Linked DNA regions of Jeotgalibacillus aurantiacus. The protein of the gene in region 3 interacts with the protein of the main gene of each other region in a pairwise test. Links are inferred from orthologs where the notes say so. Each region holds a gene or a part of one and is shown on either strand. Other genes may lie near its edges.

Region 1 (2,773 bases), on a different replicon or contig from region 3:
GAGTAAATAAATGAATGGGTGCAAAAATAAAGAATAATTTGTAACCTCGTAAAACAGGCTGGAGAAATAAATGGATAGCGATCCGCTGATGAAGGTACAAAATAATAATGTGGCGGATTTAAATAAAAGACGGCTCTTTTTTCTACTGAAAAGTGAAATGATCGTGATGGACAACACGATTCCACTCATAACAAAAATCCGTTCGTTGAAATCTAACGAAATCAGAACCGCCTGGAGAATGGTGATGGCTATACTAAGCCACGTCCACATTTTCCAGTGAATCTTTTGCCTGTGAATCAAGCTGGCCGTGAGGATTACCATATAACTTGCGATAAGATTCAGCAATAGCAGTGATTCAAAGTGAAGTGTCAGGCTGATCCCTCCATTCATGAACAGTATAAGGGAGTGCCCGGACGAATCTTGTCATAATGTTGTAACATACCAGGAAAAATTACATCAAAAAAAGACTGAATCCGCTGAGGGTTCAGTTTTTTCTTGTTTTAATATGGTGAGCCGGGACATTCCTTCCGTTTTCCAGTGTCCAGCTACGGCGACTAGCCCCCAGAGGTCACAAGTCAAAGCTGAACGACGGTGGAGGCAGCCCTCTTTTCATCTTCGCCTTATGCTTGTCATGGCTGAAAAATCCGCCTCCGATTTTCCAGGCCCGCGCGGTGAGGCAGCTAGTGCTCCGTTTCACCTGTTGCTCCTCTGCCGCAGAGAGTCTTCGGATTGAAACGGTACTATTTTGTCAGCTTCCAAGAAATTTCCCTACAATTAGATGATAGTAAAGAAGTACAGCTAAAAGATTAAGGGTGAATGGTGCACGAAACTTGTTTTAATAAGGATTAAGTGAGCTAGAAGAGTTAAAAAAAGACCGGATCCACGATAGGATCCGGTCTTTTAATTGTGATGTTATTATCCTCTTCTGCGGTTTCGGTTACGCAGGAATGTTGGGATATCTAATGTATCTTCTCCACTCTGCTGTGAACCACGGTTAACCGTTTCAGCATGAGGCGCTTCTTCTCTTTCACGTTCGCGTTCTCTTGTTGGCATTTCGCGTTCACGCTTCTGTGGCTGTGGCTGTTGTCTGATTTGACCACCAAGCTGAGGGCGTGATGCTTTTTGCTGTACGGCTTCACTGAAACCTGTCGCAATAACCGTTACAAGAATTTCATCCTTAAGGTCTTCGTCAATAACGGATCCGAAGATCATGTTGACTTCTTGATCAGATGCGCTGGCTACAATATCGGCAGCTTCCTGTACTTCATATAAGCTGAGGTTCGTTCCGCCTGTAATGTTCATCAAGACACCCTGAGCCCCGTCAATCGAAGCTTCAAGCAGCGGGCTTGAAATCGCCTTTTTCGCAGCTTCTGCAGCACGGTTTTCACCTGAGGAAACCCCGATTCCCATTAGAGCAGAGCCTTTGTTGGACATAATTGTCTTCACATCGGCAAAGTCAAGGTTGATTAGACCAGGCGTTGCAATCAAGTCGGAAATACCCTGAACACCCTGACGAAGCACATTATCCGCTTCACGGAATGCTTCAAGCATTGGTGTGCTCTTATCCACAATTTCAAGCAGGCGGTCATTTGGAATAACGATTAGTGTGTCCACCGCTTCTTTCATTGCAGAAATTCCGCCTGCAGCCTGCGTTGCACGCTTGCGGCCTTCAAACATGAAAGGACGCGTTACAACACCGACTGTTAAACTGCCAAGCTCTCTGGCAATCTGGGCAATAACAGGAGCTGCACCTGTTCCGGTACCGCCACCCATTCCAGCGGTTACGAATACCATATCTGCACCTTTAATCGCTTCTTCAATCTGCTCACGGCTTTCTTCTGCCGCTTTCTTTCCTACTTCAGGATTTGCACCTGCACCAAGGCCTCTGGTCAGTTTTCCGCCGATCTGCATTTTAATTTCTGCCTTTGAAAGGTTTAATGCCTGAGCATCAGTATTCACAGCGATAAATTCTACACCCTGTACGCCGTGCTCGATCATCCGGTTAACAGCATTGTTCCCGCCGCCGCCTACACCGATTACTTTTATCGTTGCCAGGGAATCAACATTTGTATCAAAATCCAACATCGCAAATCCTCCTATTTCATCCGAGTTACTTCCCGATTCTGCTCTTATTCAAAGAAGTAACCAAATAATTTTTTAAATCTTCCCTCTTCGTTTTTCTGCTTCGGCTTTTGCTGCTTTGGTCCCGCGTCCGGACTTTTCTGTTTTTTAACAGGATAATCATGCGAGTTATCATACTCGGTTGCTGAAGGCTGTTTTTCATACTTACCTTGCAGTTTCGCATGCTTATAAGCGTATTTGATCAATCCGACAGCCGTCGTATACTGAGGTTCTCTGACCCCGATATAATCAGGCACTGCCACTCTGACCTGGTTTTGCAGAACAGCCTGTGCCAGATCAAGAACGCCAGGCATACTTGCTGAACCTCCTGACAGGACAAAACCGCCTGGCAGGTCATGTATATTTAATCTCTTTAATTCATGTAACACGAGATCAAATAGTTCTTCCATCCGGACCTCAATGATATCTGAGATTTCCAGCTGATTAAATTGCTGATGCTGATCACTGCCGATGATCGGTACACTGAATACTTCATCTTCTGAAGCGTAATCATAAAAGGCATGTCCATGCTTTTTCTTTATGATCTCGGCATCGTCAGTGGTTGTCCGGAGCCCAATCGATAAATCCTTTGTGATATGGTCTCCTCCAGCAGGGATACTCGAAGCCGCAATCAGGTGTCCCTGTTCAAAAA
Region 2 (2,913 bases), on a different replicon or contig from region 3:
GGTTCGTTCCGCCTGTAATGTTCATCAAGACACCCTGAGCCCCGTCAATCGAAGCTTCAAGCAGCGGGCTTGAAATCGCCTTTTTCGCAGCTTCTGCAGCACGGTTTTCACCTGAGGAAACCCCGATTCCCATTAGAGCAGAGCCTTTGTTGGACATAATTGTCTTCACATCGGCAAAGTCAAGGTTGATTAGACCAGGCGTTGCAATCAAGTCGGAAATACCCTGAACACCCTGACGAAGCACATTATCCGCTTCACGGAATGCTTCAAGCATTGGTGTGCTCTTATCCACAATTTCAAGCAGGCGGTCATTTGGAATAACGATTAGTGTGTCCACCGCTTCTTTCATTGCAGAAATTCCGCCTGCAGCCTGCGTTGCACGCTTGCGGCCTTCAAACATGAAAGGACGCGTTACAACACCGACTGTTAAACTGCCAAGCTCTCTGGCAATCTGGGCAATAACAGGAGCTGCACCTGTTCCGGTACCGCCACCCATTCCAGCGGTTACGAATACCATATCTGCACCTTTAATCGCTTCTTCAATCTGCTCACGGCTTTCTTCTGCCGCTTTCTTTCCTACTTCAGGATTTGCACCTGCACCAAGGCCTCTGGTCAGTTTTCCGCCGATCTGCATTTTAATTTCTGCCTTTGAAAGGTTTAATGCCTGAGCATCAGTATTCACAGCGATAAATTCTACACCCTGTACGCCGTGCTCGATCATCCGGTTAACAGCATTGTTCCCGCCGCCGCCTACACCGATTACTTTTATCGTTGCCAGGGAATCAACATTTGTATCAAAATCCAACATCGCAAATCCTCCTATTTCATCCGAGTTACTTCCCGATTCTGCTCTTATTCAAAGAAGTAACCAAATAATTTTTTAAATCTTCCCTCTTCGTTTTTCTGCTTCGGCTTTTGCTGCTTTGGTCCCGCGTCCGGACTTTTCTGTTTTTTAACAGGATAATCATGCGAGTTATCATACTCGGTTGCTGAAGGCTGTTTTTCATACTTACCTTGCAGTTTCGCATGCTTATAAGCGTATTTGATCAATCCGACAGCCGTCGTATACTGAGGTTCTCTGACCCCGATATAATCAGGCACTGCCACTCTGACCTGGTTTTGCAGAACAGCCTGTGCCAGATCAAGAACGCCAGGCATACTTGCTGAACCTCCTGACAGGACAAAACCGCCTGGCAGGTCATGTATATTTAATCTCTTTAATTCATGTAACACGAGATCAAATAGTTCTTCCATCCGGACCTCAATGATATCTGAGATTTCCAGCTGATTAAATTGCTGATGCTGATCACTGCCGATGATCGGTACACTGAATACTTCATCTTCTGAAGCGTAATCATAAAAGGCATGTCCATGCTTTTTCTTTATGATCTCGGCATCGTCAGTGGTTGTCCGGAGCCCAATCGATAAATCCTTTGTGATATGGTCTCCTCCAGCAGGGATACTCGAAGCCGCAATCAGGTGTCCCTGTTCAAAAACAGCGATACTTGTTGATCCTCCGCCGATATCAATAATTGCAGTACCGAGATCCTGCTCATCCTTCGATAGAGCTACGGTTCCTGCTGCCAATGGCTGAAGGAAAATATCAGCCACTTCAAGCCCCGCTTTTTCAACACATCGTAAAATGTTGTGAAGCATCGTTTTCGAACCGGTTACAACTGTCCCTTCCAGTTCCAATCTTACACCGATCATACCACGAGGATCTTTGATTTCATCGAGACCGTCTACAATAAACTGCCTTGGAATAATATTAATGATTTCTCTCTCCGGTGACACAGGCATGACCTGAGCCGCATCAATGACTCTCGCAATATCCTCATCCCGGATTTCCTTATCCTCTGTCGAAACTGCCACAACACCGTGACATGGCTGAAGCGCGATATGATTTGCAGGTATTCCGACTACAACGTTATGTATTGAAAGCCCCGTCATCCTCTCAGCCTGGTCTACTGCTTTTTGAATGGACCTGACTGTCTCATCTATATCAACAATAGAACCTTTTCTGATTCCTTCAGATTTAACATTTCCTACACCGATTATGTTAACAGAGTCATGCACAAGTTCAGCAATGACTACCTTAACAGCAGATGTTCCAATGTCTAGACTGACATAATACTCATTATTACTCACCTGTGGCACCTCCTTCACGACCTTATCAAAAAATGGACCGCTTCATATTCTTCTAGTTTCTGTTTTAAGTATTGAAAATCCTTCAATTCTTCTAAAATATATCTTCTCGCCCTTCAGACAATTTGAACTGTCAGTTTAACGAATTATAAGATTGTTGACAATGATTATAGTCTACATCAATAATCTTCACCAGAAAAGTCAAAATCGACCTATACACCTGATTTAATTTTAATTATCAGTAATCAATCACATTTTATCCCTGTGGCTCTGTTTCCTCCGTATCCTCTGTCGTCCCTGTTTCTTCATCTGCAGCGGAATTCCCAGGGTCATCATATGCCCTGAAATACGATCCCACCTCAAGATCAATGACACCTTTAACGTTCGGATCAAGCTGGCTGACAATAGATCCGTAATGAACCATTTTGTCGGCAAATGTCGGGATAACAGCTGATACCTCAAACCCGTCATTCATAAATACCTGTATTCTTTCATTATCCACATCTGTTGGGGAATGGTGAATTTCCGAGATTGAATTTAACACTTCATCAGGAAGTTCGGATAACGATCCGGCCAGCTTTTGTACAAGCTCCCGATCACTAAATCCTACTAATAGGGGTGCTGATCCTCTGATTACTTCTGAAGGCCCTTTTGTTCCCAAAAAGCCATTTTCATAAACCGGGGTATACTCCTGTTCCTGTCTCAGATAAGCCATTTGTTGAAATTCTTCCACATTAATCATTATGGTTCTTGGAAAATCTTTTGTTA
Region 3 (3,197 bases):
AGTCAAAGACCGGGGAATTACGGATCAGCGCCTTGTAGTCAGAGTGACCATTCTTGCAGGTGTCATCGCTGCAACAGGACTTGCATTGGTTTATATTGCACTTAGTCACCTCGGGGCTACAAGCATCGATGCAATAGGTACTCAGGAGAACGGAGGGGCGATTCTTTCAGCTTCTGCTGCCTATTTATACGGATCAAGCGGCGCCGTTATTTTAGGTCTGGCGATTACCGCAGCCTGTTTGACAACATCCATTGGACTCGTTGCATCGGTATCAACTTATTTCTCAAAAATTGTACCGAACATTCCTTATAAAGGCTTCGTCTTTATTTTTTCAGGATTCAGTATGATTGTCGCAAACATCGGCTTAACACAACTGATTGCTGTATCGGTACCGGTACTCGTGATGATTTATCCGGTTGCCATTGTGTTAATGGTGCTGGCGTTTCTTCATAACATCATTAACGGTTATCGCGCAGTATACGTTGGTGCAATCATTCCAACCGGAATAATTGGAATCGCTGATGGCCTTGCTGCTGCAGGATTTGCAGGGAATCCACTCAGCTCGATGCTGTCATTCCTTCCATTGATGGAGCAGACAGTCGGCTGGATGATTCCAGCAGTAACCGGAGGAATCATCGGATACTTGATCGCTGTTTCATTCAGTCACACAAAAAGAACAGCGGCAAGCTTGAAGAATTCCTGACACAGCTGCGGATCATTAGTCCGCCACACCGCACGGCCACATAAAGAGATGAAATGACCTCGCACGATTTAAACATTTATCAATATAAAAAAGAGGTGTCCGCGGACACCTCTTTTTTAAACGTGCTGTTCTTTTAAATCATCAATTTTCTTTAATGCGCCCGGCTCCACTTTTTCAATCGTTTCTGCAGCCTGCTCCAGCGCATCCTGATACTGACCTCTTCTGAACAACATCTCCGCCTCATTTAATCCGATAAAAACAACTTCATTTTTACTTCTGTAACGGTTTCCGTACTGGATAACCCGTTCAGCAGATTCTGCGGCATTCATCATATCAAACGTACTTTCTTCAAACGCTTCTGTCATACGCTCTGCTGAGGAAGAATGCTGACTGATCAGCTTCATATTCATCGGACGTTCAGCCAGCAGACGGTCAATCTGTTCAAGCTGATCATTCACTTCCTTCAGCTCCATATGCCAGTAATCCGGTATTTTCGGAAGGTTTTTTTGAGATACCAGCTTAACAAGTTCTTTCAGCTTTTTAAAGCAGTTGTCCTGAAGCTCACGAACCGTAATTTCATCACTTCTCAGCTTTTGAAGCTGGCTTGATGAATTCTTTTGCTGCTCTTCAATTTCAGCAAGTTCTGTTTCAAGCCTTTCAGCCTCAACGGCCAGAATCGTAAAAGCGGTTTCCCCCTCTTTACGGCGATCTGACATTAAATGAAACTCTTTTGTTATTCGCTCAAGCTGTTTTTCATGGTCCTTCGGGAGATCAAGATTCGTCTGATCCAGTTGATATCCCTGACGGACATAGTCGACTTCCCTCGTCAATTCTTCATTGCGTTTGACAGTCTCTGTCAGCTTTTCAGACAATGGCGCTAACTTATCATTCAGCTTTGATCTCGCTTCCACTTCGTCCTCAAGCTGATCATAAAATTGATCTAAAGCGTCCTGAACGGACTGACGAATGTCATCAGCCTCATCCAGTTCAAGACGAAGCAGATGTTTTTGAGCCAGTCCAATTTGTGATTCCAGCTCCGGATCGGCCTTTTCAAACCCGAGATGGGACAAAGGAAATCCCTTATCCGACATTTCGTTAAAGCCATCCTTCAGCTCTGAACGCTGGGAAGGAAGCGAATACTGCACTTCATCATTCAAAGATGGCAAACGTTCAATAATAGACTGAATATCATTGATTTCCTGTACCAGCGCCAATACAAGCTCTCTTGCCTGAAGATAGTTCCCTTCTCCCGTGAGAGACTGATACTCGTCAAGCTTCGGTTCCACTGCGTAGATTTTCCGTTCCAGTGCTTCAGCAGATTTACCGAATGAGTGGCGCTCTGCCATCAGTGTGGAACGCGATTCCCTGAACACCTGCTGAATGTATTCCATTTCCTCTCGGTTCTTCTCATCACTGCCCATTAAATCCTCAAGCTCCTGAAGAATCACATTCATCTGTTCCTCTGCCGTTTTCAGCTCTTCTTCAATCGCTTCACGAACTTTTTTTGATTTATTAAAACGGAATTTATCAATATGTTCCTCCGCATCAAACAGCAGGGAATCAACCTCGGTAAGCTTTTCATCCACGATATACGTCCAGGAATCTCTCCATTTTTCAAACAGTTCTTCTGTCTGTCCGTTCATATTCAACTGTTTGACTTTGGTCATTTCCTCAAGTACGGGACGATGCTGAATATCAAGCTTCTGTTCTTCAAGAACATCGACCTCTTTATATTGCTTTTTGCGCCAAAAAAAGGCTGTACCGATTAAAATTACCGCTAATAGGACGGATCCAATTATGTACTCCATCTCTTGCCTCCTGTTCAATCCTGCTGACGATTTATGTAAAAGTCTCTGTTTCAAAAAGTATAGTGACTTTATGATACCATGTTATTAGTGATATTTCTTGTTTTTTCTTATATTTTTGACATGACTTTTTTCATATCATTTTTTATGAAAGGGAGTAATTCATCATGCCTTTTAGAGATGGCCACATTCATTCCCCGTACTGTCCTCACGGATCACGGGATTCGTTTTACCAATATATTGAGCGTGCGATTACACTTGGATATAAGGAGATCTCATTTATGGAACATGCTCCGCTGCCGAAAGGATTTACAGATCCCGTTCCGGATCAGGACAGCGGGATGAATCCGGATGATCTGGAAAAATATTTAAGTGAACTGTCGGATCTAAAAAAACAATATAAAAGAGACCTGATCATTCATACAGGTCTCGAAGTGGATTTTATTGAAGGATTCGAAGCACAAACAACGGACTTTTTAAACCGTTATGGTCATGAGCTGGACGATTCCATTCTTTCTGTTCATTTTTTAAAAAATGAAGACGGCTACGTGTGTATGGATTTTGATCCAGATGCATTTAAAACATTAATCGACACGCATGGGACGATCGATCACGTTCATTCACTCTATTATAAAACAGTATTATCTTCTATCGAGGCAAATTTGGGGCAGTATAAGCCTCAAAGAATC

The links.
Region 1: the proteins of H7968_RS13320 (region 3) and ftsZ interact in binary tests that used the Bacillus subtilis proteins (3 or more experiments, as listed by UniProt). The link is inferred for Jeotgalibacillus aurantiacus from one-to-one orthologs.
Region 2: the proteins of H7968_RS13320 (region 3) and ftsA interact in binary tests that used the Bacillus subtilis proteins (3 or more experiments, as listed by UniProt). The link is inferred for Jeotgalibacillus aurantiacus from one-to-one orthologs.

The regions. Positions count from the first base shown.
Region 1 is NZ_JACNMS010000002.1:591,290-594,062, forward strand. It holds ftsZ (cell division protein FtsZ), read right to left. Parts: upstream 2,086-2,773; coding sequence 916-2,085; downstream 1-915. Other genes in the region: H7968_RS07765 (sigma-E processing peptidase SpoIIGA), read right to left, coding at 1-390; ftsA (cell division protein FtsA), read right to left, coding at 2,130-2,773. UniProt on the Bacillus subtilis protein: Essential cell division protein that forms a contractile ring structure (Z ring) at the future cell division site. The regulation of the ring assembly controls the timing and the location of cell division.
Region 2 is NZ_JACNMS010000002.1:592,567-595,479, forward strand. It holds ftsA (cell division protein FtsA), read right to left. Parts: upstream 2,149-2,913; coding sequence 853-2,148; downstream 1-852. Other genes in the region: ftsZ (cell division protein FtsZ), read right to left, coding at 1-808; H7968_RS07780 (cell division protein FtsQ/DivIB), read right to left, coding at 2,402-2,913. UniProt on the Bacillus subtilis protein: Cell division protein that is required for the assembly of the Z ring. May serve as a membrane anchor for the Z ring. Binds and hydrolyzes ATP. Also involved in sporulation.
Region 3 is NZ_JACNMS010000004.1:92,299-95,495, reverse strand. Bases 166-3,094 are described here. They hold H7968_RS13320 (septation ring formation regulator EzrA), read right to left. Parts: upstream 2,512-3,094; coding sequence 820-2,511; downstream 166-819. Other genes in these bases: hisJ (histidinol-phosphatase HisJ), read left to right, coding at 2,676-3,094; brnQ (branched-chain amino acid transport system II carrier protein), read left to right, coding at 166-703. In the rest of the region: more of brnQ, read left to right, coding at 1-165; more of hisJ, read left to right, coding at 3,095-3,197. UniProt on the Bacillus subtilis protein: Negative regulator of FtsZ ring formation; modulates the frequency and position of FtsZ ring formation. Inhibits FtsZ ring formation at polar sites. Interacts either with FtsZ or with one of its binding partners to promote depolymerization.